One region of the Streptomyces sp. CG4 genome, then DNA from elsewhere that is predicted to be linked to it. Evidence: riboswitches for the same ligand, from Rfam matches in the RefSeq annotation. Region 1 holds a riboswitch; each other region holds the start of a gene.
The links. A riboswitch is a leader RNA that binds a small molecule or an ion and turns the genes downstream of it on or off. The one in region 1 is predicted to bind cyclic di-AMP.
Positions count from the first base shown of each region.

Region 1 (4,574 bases):
CCAGCAGAGCCGGGAGCTGGTCGACGGTGCGGGCCGAGGCGATCGGGGCGGTGATGGTCGGCTGGGCGGCCAGCCAGGCGAGGGCGACCGTGGCGACGGGGGCGTCGTGCGCGGCGGCGATCTCGTCCAGGGCCGCGAGGACCTTGTGGCCGCGCTCGGAGTCCGCGTACTGCTGGGCCCGGTTCGCGCGGGCGCTGTCGACCGTCGCGCCGGGGCGGTACTTGCCGGTCAGGAAGCCCGCGGCGAGCGAGAAGTAGGGCACCGCGGACAGGCCCTCCTTGGCGGCCAGGTCCTGCAGCGGGCCCTCGTAGGTGTCGCGGGAGACCAGGTTGTAGTGCGGCTGGAGGGCGACATAGCGGGCCAGGCCCTCGCGGTCGGAGAAGTCGAGGGAGGCCTTGAGGCGCTCGGGGCTGATGTTGGAGGCGGCGATGTGCCGGACCTTGCCGGCCTTCACCAGCTCGTCGAGGGCGCCGATGATCTCCTCGACCGGCACCTCGGGCTGGTCGAAGTGGGTGTAGTAGAGGTCGATGTAGTCGGTGTCCAGACGGCGCAGGGAGGCGTCGGCGGCGGCCTTGATGTTGGCGGCGGACAGGCCCTGGTACTCGGGGTGCTGGCTGACCTTGGTGGCGATGACGACGCGGTCCCGGTTGCCGCGCGCCTTGACCCACTTGCCGATGATCGTCTCCGACTCGCCGCCCTTGTTGCCCTCGATCCAGGCGGTGTAGGAGTCGGCGGTGTCGACGAAGTTGCCGCCCGCCGCCGCGTAGGCGTCGAGGACGGCGAAGGAGGTCTCCTCGTCGGCGGTCCAGCCGAAGACGTTGCCGCCGAGGCAGAGCGGGAAGACCTCGAGGTCGGAAGAGCCGAGTGTGCGCAAAGACGTCATGTTCCACATCAACGCCGACGGTGGATGATCTCATTCCGCCGCCGGCGTCGCGTTCACACGCATGCCATGGTCAGGGGTTGAGGCCCTTGTCGCGCAGCCACGGCGCCGGGTCGATGGCGGACGCCTGGCCGTTCGGGTGGACCTCCAGGTGGAGGTGCGGGCCGGTGACGTTGCCGGTGGCGCCGATGCGGCCGATGACATCGCCGGTGGAGACCTTCTGGCCGACCGAGACGTTGATCGAGGACTGGTGGCAGAACCACAGCTCGGTGCCGTCGTCCAGGGTCAGGATGGTGCGGTAGCCGTAGGCGCCGGCCCAGCCGGCCTCGGTGATCGTGCCGCTGTGGACGGCCTTGATGAGGGTGCCGGTGGGGGCGGCGAAGTCGAGACCGGTGTGGTAGCCGGAGGACCACATCGCGCCGGGCTGACCGAAGGTGCCGGTGATCGTGTACGAGACGACGGGCAGCTGGTACTGCTTGGCCAGCTCCGCCAGCCGCTTGGCCTCGGCCGCCTGCTCGGCGTCGGCCTCCGCCTTCTGCTTGGCGGCGGCAGCCTTGGCCGCGGCCTCCTTCTCCGCCTTGGCCGCCGCGTCGGCGGTCTGCTTCTCGGCGGCGGCGGTGGCCTTGCTGTCGGCCTTGCTCTGCTGATGCTCGGCCTGGGCCATGATCCGGTTGCGCAGGGCCTCGCCGGCATCGCCGCTGTCACCGCTGTCGGTGGTCACGCCGACCTTGCTGAGCCCGGTGGCGGTGGCCTGGTGCTGGTGGGCGGAGTCCTCGCCGAAGAAGTGGGTCACCGAGTCGGGCAGGGATATGGAGACCGGCGGCTTGCCGGTGTTGGCGCTGGCCATGCCGCCCGCGCCGACGGCGGCCATCACACCGACGCCGAGGACGGTGGAGCTGCGCGCGAATCCGCCGCGCTGCTTGGCGACGCGGTGCCGGCCGCGGACGGGGTTGAGGGATTCCTCGGTGGGGTTCCACTCCTCCCAGGGGCCCTCCTCCGCACGGTAGGCGCCGTAGCCGAAGGTATCCGGCTCGGCTTGCGCGGGCTCGAACGGGGCTTCTGGGGCGGGCCGGTTGGACGCCACTCGGGCGTGCTCCTTTCCTTCCTCCGCCTACCGGGTTAGCTGACGGGTTCGGAGCAGGAAGGTCTCCTACGCGCGTATACCGGGCGTGGACTCGACGAGTTCACGTCAGTATGCGCGTGATTCACCCCAAGGTGGTGGTTCCCCGGTTCCCTTACGGGATTCGGCGCGTGCGCACGGAGCCGCCTCTTGTGACGGCTGGGACGACCGCGCTGCGTTATCGAACGTTAATAGACCTCAGAGTCACTTTCCAAGCCGTTCGGCTTGATCATTAACGCTTTCCAGTGGGGACTTACCGGTCACGACCGCTGCAAATCGGGCGAGTTGGTCGCCGTTCAGGAGTATCCGGGTTTTTGATGGTGTCTCAGATGTTATGCGGAGGGCGGTCGTCCGGTCACCGTGGGTGAAGACGATCAGGGCCCGACCGCGGGGCGGCCGGGGCGAGGAGGACATGCCGCGGTTAACCGGTGTGCAAGCTGTCCTGCGCATGGCGTACACTGGAGTCACAACGACGCGGGGTGGAGCAGCTCGGTAGCTCGCTGGGCTCATAACCCAGAGGTCGCAGGTTCAAATCCTGTCCCCGCTACTGAAGGCCCAGGGCCCGGAAACCAATGGTTTCCGGGCCCTGGGTGTTTTCACCGGCCCTGAGCATCCTCCGGGCGCGTCACTCCACCAGATGCCTGTTCGGCGCCTTGGCCTGCTCCTCGCACTCCGGCAGTACGACCACCTCGGCGCCCCCCTTCACCAGCACCCCGGTCCCGTCGGCCGCGTCCACGAACGTGTCCGGCTCCTGCCACGCCGTGACCACCCGCCGTACCCCCGCCCGGAGGATCAGCTCGGAGCACGGCGCGGGGCGGGAGGCGCGCCGGGCGCACGGCTCCAGGCTGCTGTAGACGGTGGCGGTGGCCAGCCGCGGGTCCGCCGGGTCGAGCTTGGCCAGCGCCGCCTCCTCGGCGTGGACCACGGGGTCGGCCCCCTCGCGCGAGTGGCCACGGGCCAGCTCCGTACCGTCGGCGGCGACCACCACCGCACCCACGCTGAACGCCGTGGGCGAGGGCGGGCACAGCGCGGCGAGTTCGCAGGCGGTGCGCAGCCAGTGGCGGTCGGCGGCGGTGGGGAGCGGCCCGGTGCCGGGGGCCGTGGGCTCGTAGCGCATGAGGACCACGTCCTCGATCCGGCGGGTCTCGGTCAGCCGCAGCCGGCCGGACTGGTAGCCGCCCGGGCCGAACAGGCGGGGCGCGGCCGGGTCGCCGACGAACAGCGGGGCGAGGACCAGCTGCAGCTCGTCGGCGAGGCCCTGCCGCAGCAGCTGGGTGTGGACCGTGCCGCCGCCCTCGACCATCAGCCGCCGTACGCCGCGCACGTCGTGCAGGTGGGACAGCACGGCGCGCCAGTCGAGCTCGGGGCCGAGCGGGACGACGTCGGCGGTGCCGCCGAGGCGGCGGGTGGCTTGCTCGGCACCCTGGTCGGTCGTGTAGACGAGCTTGTCGCCGCCGGTGTGCCAGAACTTTGCGTCGGGGTCGAGGGCACCGGTGGCGGTGACGGTCACCTTCAGCGGATACTCCGACCGGCCCTCCCGGAGGCGGGCCGCGCGGCGCTCGGCGGAGTTGACCAGCAGCCGCGGGTTGTCGGCGCGGATGGTGCCGGCGCCGATGAGGATGGCGTCGACCGAGGCCCGTACCGCGTCGACCCGGTCGAAGTCGGCCGGACTGGACAGCAGCAGCCGCTCGGGGCCGGTGTCGTCCAGGTAGCCGTCGAGGGAGACGGCGGCGGACAGCAGCACGTACGGGTACGGCATCGGCGTGCTCTCCCTGGGAAGTGGCGAAGTCGGCCTTGGTTCAAGTTTGAAACAAACCTACACTGGCGGCATGACGACCCGCTGGCTCACCCCCGAGGAGCAGCGCGCCTGGCGCGCGTATCTCGCCGCGACGCACCTCCTGGAGGACGCGATCGACCGACAGCTCCAGCAGGACGCCGGCATGCCGCACCTGTTCTACTCCGTGCTGGCCAATCTGTCCGACGCGCCCGACCGGCGGCTGCGCATGACCGACCTCGCCGAGACACTGAAGATCACGCGCAGCCGGCTGACCTATGCGGTGACCCGTCTCGAACGGGACGGGCTGGTGCGCCGGGAGAACTGCCGCTGGGACAAGCGCAGCAGCATCGCCGTGCTGACGGACGAGGGGATGGCCGTGCTGGAGCATACGGCGCCCGGACACGTCGCGACCGTGCGCGCCACCCTGTTCGACCGGCTCACGCCGGAGCAGGTGGGGCAGCTGGAGGAGATCTTCACGGGGGTCGCGCGCGGCCTGCAGGGCGACGAGGGCGGCGACGCCGGGACGGACGACGTCCCGTGGCGGCGCCGGTCGTCCTGCTCCGGTTCCTGAGTCCCACGGCGCCCATCGGGACCCAGTCGCACCCACCGGGCACCCACCCGCACCCACTGGCACCCGTAAGTCACACCCGACACCCGGAAAACAATTGCTTTAAGTTTGAAACATGGATAGGGTTCCCTCCGAACCCGCTGCTTCAAATCTGAAGCAGCTGCCGCTCTCGGAGGGACCCGCATGCCCGACACCCCCGCCGCCACGCCGCGCGCCCGCGTCCGGGTAC
Region 1 is NZ_CP163525.1:5,140,294-5,144,867, reverse strand. It holds gene AB5L52_RS23315 (aldo/keto reductase) at 1-883, opposite strand, end outside; gene AB5L52_RS23310 (M23 family metallopeptidase) at 954-1,964, opposite strand; cyclic di-AMP (ydaO/yuaA leader) riboswitch at 1,972-2,140, opposite strand; tRNA gene AB5L52_RS23305 (tRNA-Met) at 2,474-2,547, shown strand; gene AB5L52_RS23300 (dihydrofolate reductase family protein) at 2,626-3,759, opposite strand; gene AB5L52_RS23295 (MarR family transcriptional regulator) at 3,830-4,348, shown strand; gene ribA (GTP cyclohydrolase II) at 4,529-4,574, shown strand, end outside.

Region 2 (4,574 bases), 3.0 Mb from region 1:
GTCCTGTACATTTTTTACAGAAGCCGAGCCCACCGGGGCCGTGCGCCGAGAAGGGGTGTCCCATGTCCCGAGCTTTCGCCCGTCATGTCCTGCCCGAGTTCACCGAGCGCACCAGCGGCGGCGTGCGCACCCTCGACCCCTACGGCAAGCTCTTCGAGGACCGGATCGTCTTCCTCGGCACCGCGCTCGACGACGCGGCCGCGAACGACGTGATGGCCCAGCTCATGTACCTCGAACACGCGGCCCCGGAGCGGGACATCACGCTGTACGTCAACTCCCCGGGCGGCACGTTCAGCGCCCTGACGGCCGTCTACGACACGCTGCGCTACGTCAGCTGCGACGTGGCGACCTACTGCCTGGGCCAGGCCGCGTCCCACGCCGCGCTGCTGCTCGCGGCCGGCACCCCGGGCAAGCGGTTCGCCCTGCCCGGCGCACGCATGGTGATCGAGCAGCCCCGGCTCGCCGAGCCGGTGCAGGGCCAGCCCAGCGACCTGCTCATCCAGGCCGAGGAGCTGACCCGGGTGCGCGCGCTGATGGAGGAGATGCTCGTACGGCACACCGGGCGCACGGCGGAGCAGGTACACCGGGATCTGGAGCGGGACGTGATCCTGGACGCCCCCGCGGCGGTGGCCTACGGCCTGGTGGACGGCATCGTGCCCAGCCGGCGGAGCATGCCCGGCGCACCGGACGCGAAGTGAGCCGCCGATGCTGCCGGACCTGCCGCCGCTGCCCGCACTGACGCGTGCCGAGGGCGATCTGATCGACCGTTATCTGGAGGCGGCCGACCTGCTGGGCCGCGTCAATCCCGCGCACGGCGGGGACACCTACCACGGGCTGCGCGCGGCCCAGGCCCTGGTACGCAAGGCCGCAGAGCTGCGCGACGCCCTCGCGTTGATGCACCAGCGGGGCGAGACGGAGCTGCACCGGGACACGCTGGCACGGGCCTTGCGGGTCCTGGACGGTGAGCGTCGTACCGCGCGCGTCGCGCTCCCGCCCGACGGCGGCCACTGATCCGGACGCCCGACCGGCCGGACATGATCCGAATGTCGACACGGCTCGCGAGGAGCGGCCTCGAAACAACCCGAACGGGGCACCGCCGACCGGTGGATATCCAGGCCGCTTTTCAGGCTTTCAGACTTGCACACTGCGCGGGTCCCGGGCCCGGGACGAGTTGCTCCGCCCCAGGTCCGGGGCTACGACCGGGATCTGACGATGCCTTGAACAGCACGTTGTCCACCCGAACGAGTGAGTGGTGAGTAACGCCACAAATCCCCGATTCCGTTGGGATTTTCAGACAGCTGTAGGTGAAGATCCCTGTCTGACGACAAGCCCCCGCCACCGCGGCGGGGCGGTCCGGGCGGACGCCGAATCCTGCCGCCGCCCGGATGACCGGTCGACAGGAGTGGATCGGCAGGAGTGGAGGACCCGAGCAAGACGGGTCACCGGAACGGAAGTTCGTCTGTTCGTCGCGGACGGCCGGAGGTTCCGAGCAGCCCTTGGGGTGAAGCCGCGGCAACGCGGCCGGGCAACTTCGCCAGCCCGAATCCGACAGGTCATCCTTCACAGGCGGCTGACGAAGGGTTGCGCATGACTGCGCTCAATCGTGTCCCGTCGCTCATGGCCCGGGCCGGAACGGCCTCGGCACTCACCCTCGCCGCCGTCGGCGGCTCGATCACGGTCCCCGGTCTGGCTCCTGACGCCTCGGCCGCGACCCTCGCGTCGAAAGCACTCCAGGTCGCGGCCTCCAAGCAGGGGGCGCCGTACCAATGGGGGGCAACCGGGCCGCACAGGTTCGACTGCTCGGGCCTGACGCTCTACTCGTTCAAGAAGGCGGGCAAGAGCCTGCCGCGCACCGCCGCCGCACAGTACAACACGTCGCACCACATCTCAGCCGGCAGCCGGAGGGCCGGTGACCTGGTGTTCTTCCACTCGGGTTCCTACGTCTACCACGTCGGCATCTACGCCGGTCACGGGAAGATCTGGCATGCACCGAAGACCGGTGACGTGGTGCGGCTCCAGAAGATCTGGACCTCCAGCGTCTGGTACGGACGGATCAACTGACCCGACGTCAGGCCAGGAGCGGCTCCAGCAGCAGAGCCGCTCCCAGCACCGTCAGCGCCACCCCGGTGCCCGCCTGGAGCCCACGGGCGGCCCGGGGTCGGCGCAACCACCTGCCCAGCCGGTCCACCAGCAGCACGACCGCCTGGAACCACACCAGTGCCAGCGTGCAGACGATCAGCGCGAGCAGCAGTGTCCGGGGCAGCGCATGGCTTCCGGCGGGCACGAACTGCGGCAGCAGGCTGAGGAAGGTCAGCGACGCCTTCGGATTGAGGACGTTGGTGACAAAGCCCTGGCGCAGCGGGTGTGCCGCCCGGGCCGCCGTCTCCTCGGGTGCCTCGGCGGACCCGCGCAGCGACCACAGGGTGCGCACCCCCAGCTGCAGCACATAGGCGCCGCCCAGCAGCTGCATTGCCCGGAACAGCGCGGGGACGGCCACCAGTACGGCCGCGACGCCTGCCACCGCCAGGGTGGCGTGCACCAGGAGCCCGCCCGCGATGCCGAGCCCGCAGACCGCGCCGGCCCGGCGCGAGACCAGCGCGTTGCGTACGACCACGGTGAAGTCGGCGCCCGGCATGGCGACGAGTCCGGCGGCGATCCCGGTGAAGGCGATGAGCTGTGCGTCCATGCCGCCAGCGTGCCCCGGCGGAACCTTCAGCAGGTATTTCGGATTCTCTGAGTGAGCCTAAAGGAATGCTTTAGGCTGATGGGGTGTACGACCCCACTCGGCTGGCCGCGCTGGTCGCCGTGGCGGAGGCCGGCTCGATCACCCGGGCCGCCGACCGGCTCGGCTACACCCCGCCCGCCCTCTCCCAGCAGCTGGCCAAGCTGGAGCGGGAGGCGGGCACCGCGCTGCTGGTCCGCCATCACCGGGGAGCCCGGCTGACCGAGGCGGGCGAGGTGCTGGTGGCTCGGGCCCGGAGGGTGCTCGACGAACTGGAGCGGGCCCGGCACGAACTGGCGCGGCTCACCGGACTCACCGGCGGCACACTGCGGCTCGGCACCTTCCCGACCGCCGGGGTGCATCTGCTGCCGCCTGCGCTGAGCGCGTTCCGCCGGGCGCATCCGGAGGTCACCCTGTCGGTCGCGGACTACGACCCGCCGGCCGGGGTCACGGCGGTGGCGGCCGGCGAGGTGGACCTGGCGCTGACCCACACCTATCACCCGGCCGAGCCCGTGCCGGTGCCGTCGTCGGTGCGTCTGGAGCCGGTCCTGGTGGAGGAGCTGGTGCTGGTGACCGCACCGGGACACGCCCTGAGCAGTGCCTCGTCCCGGCTGCCGCTGGCGGAGCTGGCCGGGCAGCCGTTGATCAGCATGGCGCCGCACCATCCGGCCCGGCGCGAGGTCGAGGCCCTGCTCGCCGAGGCGGGCGCCACCCCGGCACTGCTGGTCCCGACGCCCGGGTACGCCGTGGTGTGCGCGCTCGTCAGCGCCGGCCTCGGCGTGGCCGTCGTACCGGAGATGGTGGCCCGCACGGCCGTCACACCGGTGGGGGTGCGCCCCCTGGAGCCGGGCCGTCTGCGCCGGACCATCTCGGTGGCCCACCGCGCGGACGAGACGACTCCGGCCGCGGACGCCTTCCGGGCGCTGCTGCGCGGAGCCTTCCGCCGAGCCGGGCGATGACGACCGGGGTCTACGGCACCGGCTCCACCGGAGACGTCCACGGGAGTTCGATGGAGATGGTCTTGCCGCCCTCGCGGGTGGGGCGGACGAGGAGTTTGCCGCCGCATTCGGCGGTGAGCCAGCGGATGATGACCATGCCGCGGCCGTTGTCCTGCTGGACGGCGGCAGGCAGTCTCTTCGGAAATCGCGGGTGACTGTCCGTGACGCCGATGCGCAGATGTTCGTCACGGTCCAGCGCGATGTCGACCGTGAAGGTGGGTGACTGCCCGAAGGTGTGCTGTACGGCGTTCGTGGCGAGTTCGGAGACGATGAGGCGGACGGTGTCGGCCACGTCGGTGTCCGACGGCAGGCCCCACTCCGCGAGCGTGCCCACGACGTACGAGCGGGCGGCGGAGACCGAGGCGGGATCGCTCGGCAGAGTGACGGATGCTTCCAGATGGTCTGCCATGGCGACGTCGTCCCTTTCCCACGGGACCGCAGTCCGACACGGAGCGGAAGGGTTCGAGTACGGTCCCGGACTGGTGCTTGCTCGTCAGCCTGCCATCACCGGGCCGGTCACGGGGAGCGATCCACCAAGATATGCATATATCTGTCGCCCGAAGCGGTGAACTCTACGACGCGAGACCGTATTTGGGCGGCCCGGAAGGAGTAAGGAGGAGCCCATGCAGAACGGGCCGGCGGTGCGGCGCCGCAAACTGGGCGCCGAATTGCGCACGCTGCGTACCGGTGCGGGGCTCACGAGCGGTGAGGCGGCCCGGCTGGTCGGCTGGCACCAGTCGAAGGTGAGCCGGATCGAAACCGGTGCCAGCGGCGCGAAACCGGCCGATGTGCGGTTACTCCTGGACGCCTACGGGGTCCACGCCGGGCAGCTGCGCGAGCTGCTGCTGATGCTG
Region 2 is NZ_CP163525.1:8,146,088-8,150,661, reverse strand. It holds gene AB5L52_RS37425 (ATP-dependent Clp protease proteolytic subunit) at 63-698, shown strand; gene AB5L52_RS37420 (hypothetical protein) at 706-1,011, shown strand; cyclic di-AMP (ydaO/yuaA leader) riboswitch at 1,353-1,584, shown strand; gene AB5L52_RS37415 (C40 family peptidase) at 1,588-2,061, shown strand; gene AB5L52_RS37410 (LysE family translocator) at 2,069-2,686, opposite strand; gene AB5L52_RS37405 (LysR family transcriptional regulator) at 2,770-3,681, shown strand; gene AB5L52_RS37400 (ATP-binding protein) at 3,692-4,129, opposite strand; gene AB5L52_RS37395 (helix-turn-helix transcriptional regulator) at 4,344-4,574, shown strand, end outside.
Region 2: it holds a riboswitch for cyclic di-AMP, as region 1 does, so the genes downstream of both, AB5L52_RS37415 (C40 family peptidase) here and AB5L52_RS23310 (M23 family metallopeptidase) in region 1, are expected to answer to the same signal.

Region 3 (4,574 bases), 630 kb from region 1:
GCCTTGAGGTCGCGCAGCTGCTCGACCCGCTTGCGGGCCTGCTCCTGCTGCCGCTGGAGGTCGGAGATCTGCGCGCGCTGGGTGACGTACTGCCGCATCGGATAGGCGAGCGCGACGATCATCGAGCACAGCACGAGCGCGAGCAGCGCCGCCCGGCCGGTGAGCCGGGAGCGGCGGTCCTGCCGCTTGCTCTGCGAGCGGTAGACCCGGGCCGCCGTCTGCTCGCCGAGCAGCCGCAGCCTGGTCGCGGTGGAGAACCGGTCCCGGTCCTTCACGGCCATGTCCCGCCTCCCCTTGTCCTGTGCGCTGCACACATCGTCCCGTGTACGGCACACGCGCGTACGTCCCCGCACACGGTACGGGACCGGGTACGGGGACGTACGTACGACTGGCTAAGCCTTACCCTCTACGGGCTCAGCCTTTGAAGCGCGGGAAGGCGCTGCGGCCTGCGTACACCGCGGCGTCGTCGAGGATCTCCTCGATGCGCAGCAGCTGGTTGTACTTGGCGACGCGCTCGGAGCGGGCCGGGGCGCCGGTCTTGATCTGGCCGCAGTTGGTGGCGACGGCCAGGTCGGCGATGGTGACGTCCTCGGTCTCGCCGGAGCGGTGGGACATCATGCACTTGTAGCCGTTGCGCTGGGCCAGCTCGACGGCGTCCAGGGTCTCGGTCAGCGAGCCGATCTGGTTGACCTTGACCAGCAGGGCGTTGGCGGTGCCCTCCTCGATGCCGCGGGCCAGGCGCTCCGGGTTGGTGACGAACAGGTCGTCGCCGACGAGCTGGACCTTGTCGCCGAGCTTGTCGGTGATGACCTTCCAGCCGGCCCAGTCGTCCTCGAACAGCGGGTCCTCGATGGAGACCAGCGGGTACGCGGCGACGAGCTCCTCGTAGTACTCGGTCATCTCGGCGGCCGAGCGGGACTTGCCCTCGAACTCGTACTTGCCGTCCTTGTAGAACTCGGACGCGGCGACGTCGAGCGCGAGCGCGATCTGCTCGCCGGGTACGTATCCGGCCTGCTTGATGGCCTCGATGATGAGGTCGAGGGCGGCGCGGTTGGACTCCAGGTTCGGGGCGAAGCCGCCCTCGTCGCCGAGGCCGGTGGACAGGCCCTTGTTCTTCAGGACCTTCTTCAGCGTGTGGTAGACCTCGGCGCCCCAGCGCAGGGCCTCGGAGAAGGACTCCGCGCCGATCGGGGCGATCATGAACTCCTGGATGTCCACGTTGGAGTCCGCGTGCGAGCCGCCGTTCAGGATGTTCATCATCGGCACCGGCAGCAGGTGCGCGTTCGGGCCGCCCAGGTAGCGGAAGAGCGGGAGGTCCGAGGCTTCGGAGGCGGCGTGGGCGACGGCGAGGGAGACGCCGAGGATGGCGTTGGCGCCGAGCGAGCCCTTGTTGTCGGTGGCGTCCAGGTCGAACATGGCCTGGTCGATCAGGCGCTGCTCGGTGGCGTCGTAGCCGACCAGCTCCGGGCCGATCTGCTCGATGACGGCGAGGACGGCCTTCTCGACGCCCTTGCCCTGGTAACGGTTGGAGTCACCGTCGCGCAGCTCGATGGCCTCGAAGGCACCGGTCGAGGCGCCGGACGGGACGGCGGCACGACCCGTGCTGCCGTCGTCGAGGCCGACCTCGACCTCGACCGTGGGGTTGCCTCGGGAGTCCAGGATTTCCCGGGCTACGACGACGTCGATGGACGGCACGAGCATCTCCTTCTTGGATGTGACGCTGGAAGTGCGAGGTGGTGTGCCTTACGGCTGTGCCTTGCGACTAGAGCCTAACCGTCTCCGGGGGATCGGCCACCGACCGACCGACCCGTGGATGGTGAGGGACATGCAGACGGTACCCATTGTTCACCGACGGAACAAATGGGGGCTCCGGTGATGCCGGGCTGAAGAGTGGGGAAACGGGGCGAGACACAAAAGACCCCGCCCCGGCGCGTACGGGGGAACACGCGCCGGGGCGGGGGGCCCGTGGGGACGGGGGGACCCTCACGGGAGCCTCAGTGTGGGGGGGTGGGGATGTGAGGGCGCTGCGGATCCGGCCGGAGCCGGATGTGTCACTTCAGGTGCAGCTGCTGGCCCGGGTAGATGAGGTTGGCGTCCTCGACGATGTCCTTGTTCAGCTGGAACAGCTTCTGCCAGCCGCCGGCCACGTGGTGCTTCTCGGCGATGGAGCTGAGGGTGTCACCCGTGACGACCTTGTACTCGCCGTCGCCCTTCTTGACCTTCTTGCCGGTCGGGGTGGTGACGGTCTTGCTCTTCGCCGGGGCCGTGCGCTCGGTGGAGCGGGTGGCGGCCTGCTGGTCGGTGGAGCGGGTGGTGGTGCCGGTGCCCTGGCTCGACGAGGTGGTGCTCGGGGCGGAGCCGTTGTAGGCGGCGCTCGACAGGCCCGTGCCGCAGACCGGCCAGGCGCCCTTGCCCTGCGCACCGAGGACCTTCTCGGCGACGGCGATCTGCTGCGCCTTGGTGGCCTGGTTGGCGGTCGAGGCGTAGGCGGTGCCGCCGTACGCGGCCCAGGTGGAGGCGGAGAACTGCAGGCCACCGTAGAAGCCGTTGCCGGTGTTGATGGACCAGTTGCCGCCGGACTCGCACTGGGCGACGGTGTCCCACTCGGAGGCGGTGGCGGCAGAAGCGTTGCCGGCCGCCATCAGCGGCGCGGCGACGGCGGCACCGGTGACACCGGCGAGCGCGACGACGCGGACAGCCTTGGACGGACGACGGTGCTTGCCCTTGCCGGAGAACAGCATGGAGATCCCCTCACCGACGCCTGCGAGGTGAGCTGTCGGGTTCGGGCCGGTTGAGTTGCCCGGCCGCACGCCCGCTGTCGCGGGCCTGCGGCTTCACCCCAAGCCGGTTCCGGCATCAACTGCCGGTTCCGGCGCCTACCTTGGGTCCCCCGCTCCTGCCTACGGCGCATGACGCGACGACTGTTCCCGGGCAACCGCTGGCAGGACTCGGCGTTGCGGATGCCGGGGCTCGTGGTGACGAGCGGTCCTGACCGTAGACAGGTGATCGGCGGAATTTCAAAGACGATCAGGGCTTCTGAGACTCATCCCACACTTTCGCCAAACCGGACATTAAGCGCGAAGTGGGGCGCCAACTGCCGTTATTCGGCGTCCTTTTCGCCCCCGACTTTCAGGGTCTGACCGGCGGTGATGTGGTTCGGGTCGGCCCCGATGACGTTCTTGTTGCCGTCATAGAGCGCGTGCCATCCGCCGTCGACGCCAAGGGAGTCGGCGATCGAGGCGAGGGAGTCGCCCTCGCGGACGGTGTACGTGTCCCGTTCGCGCCCGGCGTGACGGCCGGACTGTGCGTCGTTCTGACCGTTTGCCGCGCTTTCGTCCGCACTCCCGCCACGGTGACGTCCACCGCTGCTGAGCGCGCCGGTGTCAATCAGGCTCCAAGAGCCGTCGGACTGCCGGGAATTGTCCGACTCGTCCGCGCCGGGCGTCGCCGTGGGCGAGCCCTCGCTCCCTTGCCGGCTCCCGTCGCCGTTCGAGTCGGACTTGTGAGCCTTGTCATCCTTGTCGGACTTGGGGGTGCTCGCACCTGTGGAGCCGTCGGTCGCCTCCGGGGTCCCGGTGGCGTCCTTGCCCGGGGTCGAGCCGGGGGCCGGCGTGGCGCTCGCGCCGGACGAGGAGGAGCCGGAGGCATCCGAACCGGGGGAATCCGAACCGGATCCGGAGCCCGAGCCCGAGCCTGCGCCCGACTCGGAGCCGGTGCCGGACGTGGAGCCGGTGCCGGAGCCGGAACTGGAACCGGAACTCGACCCGGGCGAGGACGAGTCCGCCAGACCGGACGGGCCGGAGCCGCCGGCGGAGCCGGACCCGTCACTCGCGCCACCCGACCCACCGGAGCCGCTGACGCCGGGGTCCACGTCGACCGAACCGGAGTGGGAGGTCAGACCGGCGGTCAGCGCACACATGGCCCATGGCGTGGTGCCCTGGTCGGCGAGGATCTTCTCGGCGACGGCGATCTGCTGGGAGCGGCTGGCCTGGTCGGCGCTGTCGGCGTACTGCGTGCCGCCGTACTTGTCCCAGTCGTCCTGCGAGATCTGCAGTCCGCCGTAGTACCCGTTCCCGCTGTTCGCGCTCCAGGAGCCGCCGCTCTCGCACTGGGCGACCCTGTCCCATGTGGTGCCGTCGGCCGCGTTGGCGTTCGCGGCGCCGAGCAGCGGGATGGCGATCGCGGAGCCGGTCACTCCGGCCGCGACGAGGAGGGCCGGAGCCTGACGGGGGCGACGGTGACGACCGTTCCCGGAGAGCATGCGGATGCCTTTCGTGCGACAGCGGGACCGGCGCGGCGCCGTGATGCACGTCGCCACGCCGATGGGTGAACGTATCGGCAGACGATCACTTGTCACAAGTTAATGCCGCGCAGATCACGTGAAGATCACAGAGTTGAACCCGCTTCGTGTTAACCCTGCTACGGCTTTGCCGGTTCTACGGCTGTGCCCGTGCTACGACTGTGCCCGTGCTACGGCTCTGCCGGCGGCCGGGGTGAACTCCACGGGCAGGGTGCGCAGGCCCCGCATGATGAGCCCGCCGCGCCAGCGCAGCTCGGCCTGATCGCCGGCGAGC
Region 3 is NZ_CP163525.1:5,773,320-5,777,893, reverse strand. It holds gene AB5L52_RS26375 (septum formation initiator family protein) at 1-281, opposite strand, end outside; gene eno (phosphopyruvate hydratase) at 415-1,701, opposite strand; gene AB5L52_RS26365 (transglycosylase family protein) at 2,052-2,741, opposite strand; cyclic di-AMP (ydaO/yuaA leader) riboswitch at 2,744-2,918, opposite strand; gene AB5L52_RS26360 (transglycosylase family protein) at 3,101-4,261, opposite strand; gene AB5L52_RS26355 (cytochrome P450) at 4,454-4,574, opposite strand, start outside.
Region 3: it holds a riboswitch for cyclic di-AMP, as region 1 does, so the genes downstream of both, AB5L52_RS26365 (transglycosylase family protein) here and AB5L52_RS23310 (M23 family metallopeptidase) in region 1, are expected to answer to the same signal.

Region 4 (4,574 bases), 1.3 Mb from region 1:
CAGTCTCGCCCCCCGGTCAGCGCCGAGATGGCGAGCGCCCCGCCCGGTATCCAGTGGTCGCCCGTCCCCTCCAGCACCTGCCGCACGTCGAAGTGCGCCAGCGCGAAGCCGTAGAGCACCAGGCCCAGCCGGCACAGCACCAGCGCCGTGTGCGCGAGCCACACCGTGCGCTCGGCCGCGGCCAGCGTGGCCGCCAGCACGGCCAGCCCCTGTGTGGTCACACAACACAGGAACACTGCTCACGGCGGCCCCGGCCGCGGGAAGCCGGTCCACCCACCCCCGCACGCAGACCCGAGATGCCGGGCATGCGCCCGATGCCGGAAGCCACGCGATCCCTGCCCGGGAAGGGCACGCGTGCGTGGACAGCGAAAACGTGGACAGCGAAAACGTGGACAGCGAAAACGTCGGTACGCGCGCGTGAGCCGCAAGAACGCCGCCAGGCACGACGGGAGCAAAAGACCGCAAGGCGCGGTGGGTGGCAAAAGGGGGCCAGGCGCGCGTGGGGAGCACGACGCCCCCACACGCGCATGGGGCGCAAGAACCCGCTGCCCACGCGTGGGCGGCAAAGACGCCGGCACGCGCGCGTGGGCGTTCAAAAGACGCGGCACGCGCGCGTGGAGCGCGGAAGGCCGGGGCGTACCCCGGCCCGGCGGCGATCAGCCCGGTCGGACCACGCTGTGGATGATCGATTCGCCGCCGTAGTAGATCGACTCCTCGCGGACGTACGCGCCCGGCTTCGGGGCGTGGATCATCATGCCGTTGCCTATGTAGACGCCGACGTGGCTGATGTCGTCGTAGAAGAAGACCAGGTCACCCGGCCGCGCATTCGCCAGGGAGACCGTGGTGCCCGCGTTGACCTGGTCGTACGTGGTGCGCGGAAGCGAGACGCCGGCGGCTCTCCAGGCGGCCTGGGTCAGGCCCGAGCAGTCGTAGGAGCCCGGCCCGGTGGCGCCCCACACATACGGCTTGCCTATCTGCGAACGGGCGAAGGCGATCGCCTTCTCCGCCTTCGTGTCGTACGAGCCGGACGTCGAGGAGCCGCCGGAGCCGGAACCCGTCGAACCGGACCCAGAACCGGAACCGGACCCAGAACCAGAACTGGAGCCGGATCCCGTGGACGAGGACGACGACGAGCCGGCCTGCTGATCGGCCTGCTGCTTCGCCAGCTCGGCCGCCTTGCGCGCCGCCTCCTCCTGCTTCTGCCGCTCGATCTCGGCCAGCCGCGCCTTCTCCTGGGCCGTCAGCTGCGACAGCAGCTCGCGCGCGGAGGCGAGTTTCTTCTGGACGGTGGTCTTGGCGGTCTGCAGGTCGTGCTGCGAGTCCGTGAGGGTCTGCAGGCTCTGCGCGGCCTCCCGCCGCATCTTCATGGTCGAGGCCTGCTCGCCGATGTAGGCGTCGACCGCGCTCTTCTCCCGCGTGGTCAGCCGGTTCATCAACTGGCTCTGGTCGAAGTAGTCCTGCGGGTTGTTCGCGAGCAGGAACGTGGCCGTGGGAGGAGCGGCCACGCCGGAGCGGTACTGGGCCGCGGCGAAGGAGCCCAGCTCCTCGCGGGCCTTGTTGAGGCGCTCGGTGCGCCGGGCGACGTCGTTGCGGAGCGAGTCGACGCGTCCCCGCTGTTTGCCGGTGCGTTCCTTGGCCGCGTCGTACTTTTCGGTCGCCGACTCGGCCTGGCGGTAGAGGTCATCGACCTTCTTCTCGACCTCCTCCAGGCTCGGCTTGGCGTGATCGGTTCCCGGGGCGGCCTCGGCGCTCTGCGAGAGCACGGCCATGGAGGTGAGGGCGGCGGTGGCGAGAGCGGGGGTGCGGAAGCCCGCGCCGATGGTCCCGCCGGGGCGCGGCTTGCGATGCGACGCCAAGGGAGGCGACTCCTTCCAATGGACCGCCTACCGGGTTAGCTGTCGGGTTCGGGCGGCGGTTCGGAAGGGTTGCCCTACGGCGTCGTCCCGGGCGGGAGTCGGCCGATTCACCCCGGGATCGGTGGGTCCCCGGCTCCGGGCGCCACGCGGGCACGCCGGACTCGGCGGAGGCCGCGCGGCCCGGCGGGGTTCGCCGGTAGGGGTCGTACGGCCCGACCGCACGCTAGCCAACTCGTGTGACTCCTGTGAAGGTTGGTGCGCGATATGTCCGATACATTTTCGTGACCTGAGGGCGGTTTCACGGCTGTGTCATCGGACGGTTCCGCAGCGTGAGTGGGTGATGGGTCCCTCGGCGGTGAAGACCGGCTCTCGCTCGAACCGGCCATGTTCCGGGGACGGCGAACGGTTGTCGGTGGGGCGCCCTAGACTCGGAGAGCGATGAGCAGCCTCTTTGACGACAGCTTCCTGGCGGACCTCCAGACCCCTCGCGGGCGCGAGGAGGAGACCCCGCCGCCGCCCGAGGACGATCACGCTCCGGAGTCGCTTCCGGACGATCTGTTCGGCGGGAAGTTCGACGTGCCGCCGGACCGGGACGCCTACTACCGCGACGGCGCCCCCCGCCCCGCGATCGACCCGGCGGCCCTCCTGGCGGGGCTGAACGACAACCAGCGCGCCGCGGTCGTGCACGCCGGTTCCCCGCTGCTCATCGTCGCCGGCGCCGGCTCCGGCAAGACCCGTGTGCTCACCCACCGCATCGCCCACCTGCTCGCCGAGCGGAATGTGCACCCGGGCCAGATCCTCGCGATCACCTTCACCAACAAGGCCGCGGGCGAGATGAAGGAGCGCGTCGAGCACCTCGTCGGCCCGCGCGCGAACGCGATGTGGGTGATGACCTTCCACAGCGCGTGCGTGCGCATCCTGCGCCGGGAGAGCAAGAAGCTCGGCTTCACCTCGTCGTTCTCGATCTACGACGCCGCCGACAGCAAGCGGCTGATGGCCCTGGTCTGCCGCGATCTGGACCTCGACCCCAAGCGCTTCCCGCCGAAGTCGTTCAGCGCGAAGATCAGCAACCTGAAGAACGAGCTGATCGACGAGGAGGACTTCGCCGCCCAGGCCGCCGACGGCTTCGAGAAGACCCTCGCCCAGGCCTACGCGCTCTACCAGTCGCGGCTGCGCGAGGCCAACGCACTCGACTTCGACGACCTGATCATGACGACGGTGAACCTGCTGCGCGCCTTCCCGGACGTCGCCGAGCACTACCGCCGCCGCTTCCGGCACGTCCTGGTCGACGAGTACCAGGACACCAACCACGCCCAGTACGCCCTGGTCCGCGAGCTGGTCGGCACCGGCGAGCGGGCCGCCGAGGACGTGGACGTACCGCCTGGCGAGTACGACATCCCGCCCGCCGAACTGTGCGTCGTGGGCGACGCGGACCAGTCGATCTACGCCTTCCGAGGCGCGACGATCCGCAACATCCTCCAGTTCGAGGAGGACTACCCGGACGCGACGACGATCCTGCTGGAGCAGAACTACCGCTCCACGCAGACCATCCTGTCCGCCGCCAACGCGGTCATCGAGCGCAACGAGTCCCGCCGCCCGAAGAACCTGTGGACCAACGCCGGCCAGGGCGCGCGGATCACCGGATACGTCGCCGACACCGAGCACGACGAGGCCCAGTTCGTCGCCGACGAGATAGACCGCCTGGTCGACGCGGGCGAGGCCAAGGCCGGCGATGTCGCGGTCTTCTACCGCACCAACGCCCAGTCCCGTGTCTTCGAAGAGATCTTCATCCGCGTCGGCCTGCCCTACAAGGTCGTCGGCGGTGTCCGCTTCTACGAGCGCAAGGAGGTCCGCGACGTCCTCGCCTACCTGCGCGTCCTCGCCAACCCCGAGGACTCGGTGCCGCTGCGCCGCATCCTCAACGTGCCCAAGCGGGGCATCGGCGAGCGCGCCGAGGCGATGATCGACGCCCTCTCCCAGCGCGAGAAGATCAGCTTCCCGCAGGCGCTCAAGCGCGTGGACGAGGCGTACGGCATGGCGGCGCGCTCCACCAACGCGGTCAAGCGGTTCAACACGCTGATGGAGGACCTCCGTACGATCGTCGAGTCCGGCGCCGGACCGACGACCGTCCTCGAGGCCATACTCGAACGCACCGGCTATCTGGCCGAGTTGCAGGCCTCCACCGACCCGCAGGACGAGACCCGCATCGAGAACCTCCAGGAACTCGCCGCCGTGGCCCTGGAGTTCGAGCAGGAGCGCGGCGAAGGCGAGGCGGGCACGCTCGCCGACTTCCTGGAGCAGGTGGCGCTGGTCGCCGACTCCGACCAGATCCCCGACGAGGAGGAGGACGGCTCCGGCGTCATCACCCTGATGACCCTGCACACGGCCAAGGGCCTGGAGTTCCCGGTCGTCTTCCTGACCGGCATGGAGGACGGCGTCTTCCCGCACATGCGCGCCCTCGGTCAGACCAAGGAGCTGGAGGAGGAGCGGCGCCTGGCGTACGTCGGCATCACGCGCGCGCGGGAGCGGCTCTATCTCACCCGCTCGGCGATGCGCAGCGCCTGGGGCCAGCCGTCGTACAACCCGCCGTCCCGCTTCCTGGAGGAGATCCCGCCTGCCCACGTGGAGTGGAAGCGGACGGGCGCGGCGGCGCCGGTGTCCTCCGGCCCGGCCTCCGGGATCGCGGCCTCGCTGTCCTCGTCCCGCTCGCGCTCCTCG
Region 4 is NZ_CP163525.1:3,875,510-3,880,083, reverse strand. It holds partial or broken gene AB5L52_RS17510 (hypothetical protein) at 1-239, opposite strand, end outside; gene AB5L52_RS17505 (NlpC/P60 family protein) at 657-1,856, opposite strand; cyclic di-AMP (ydaO/yuaA leader) riboswitch at 1,864-2,033, opposite strand; gene pcrA (DNA helicase PcrA) at 2,295-4,574, shown strand, end outside.
Region 4: it holds a riboswitch for cyclic di-AMP, as region 1 does, so the genes downstream of both, AB5L52_RS17505 (NlpC/P60 family protein) here and AB5L52_RS23310 (M23 family metallopeptidase) in region 1, are expected to answer to the same signal.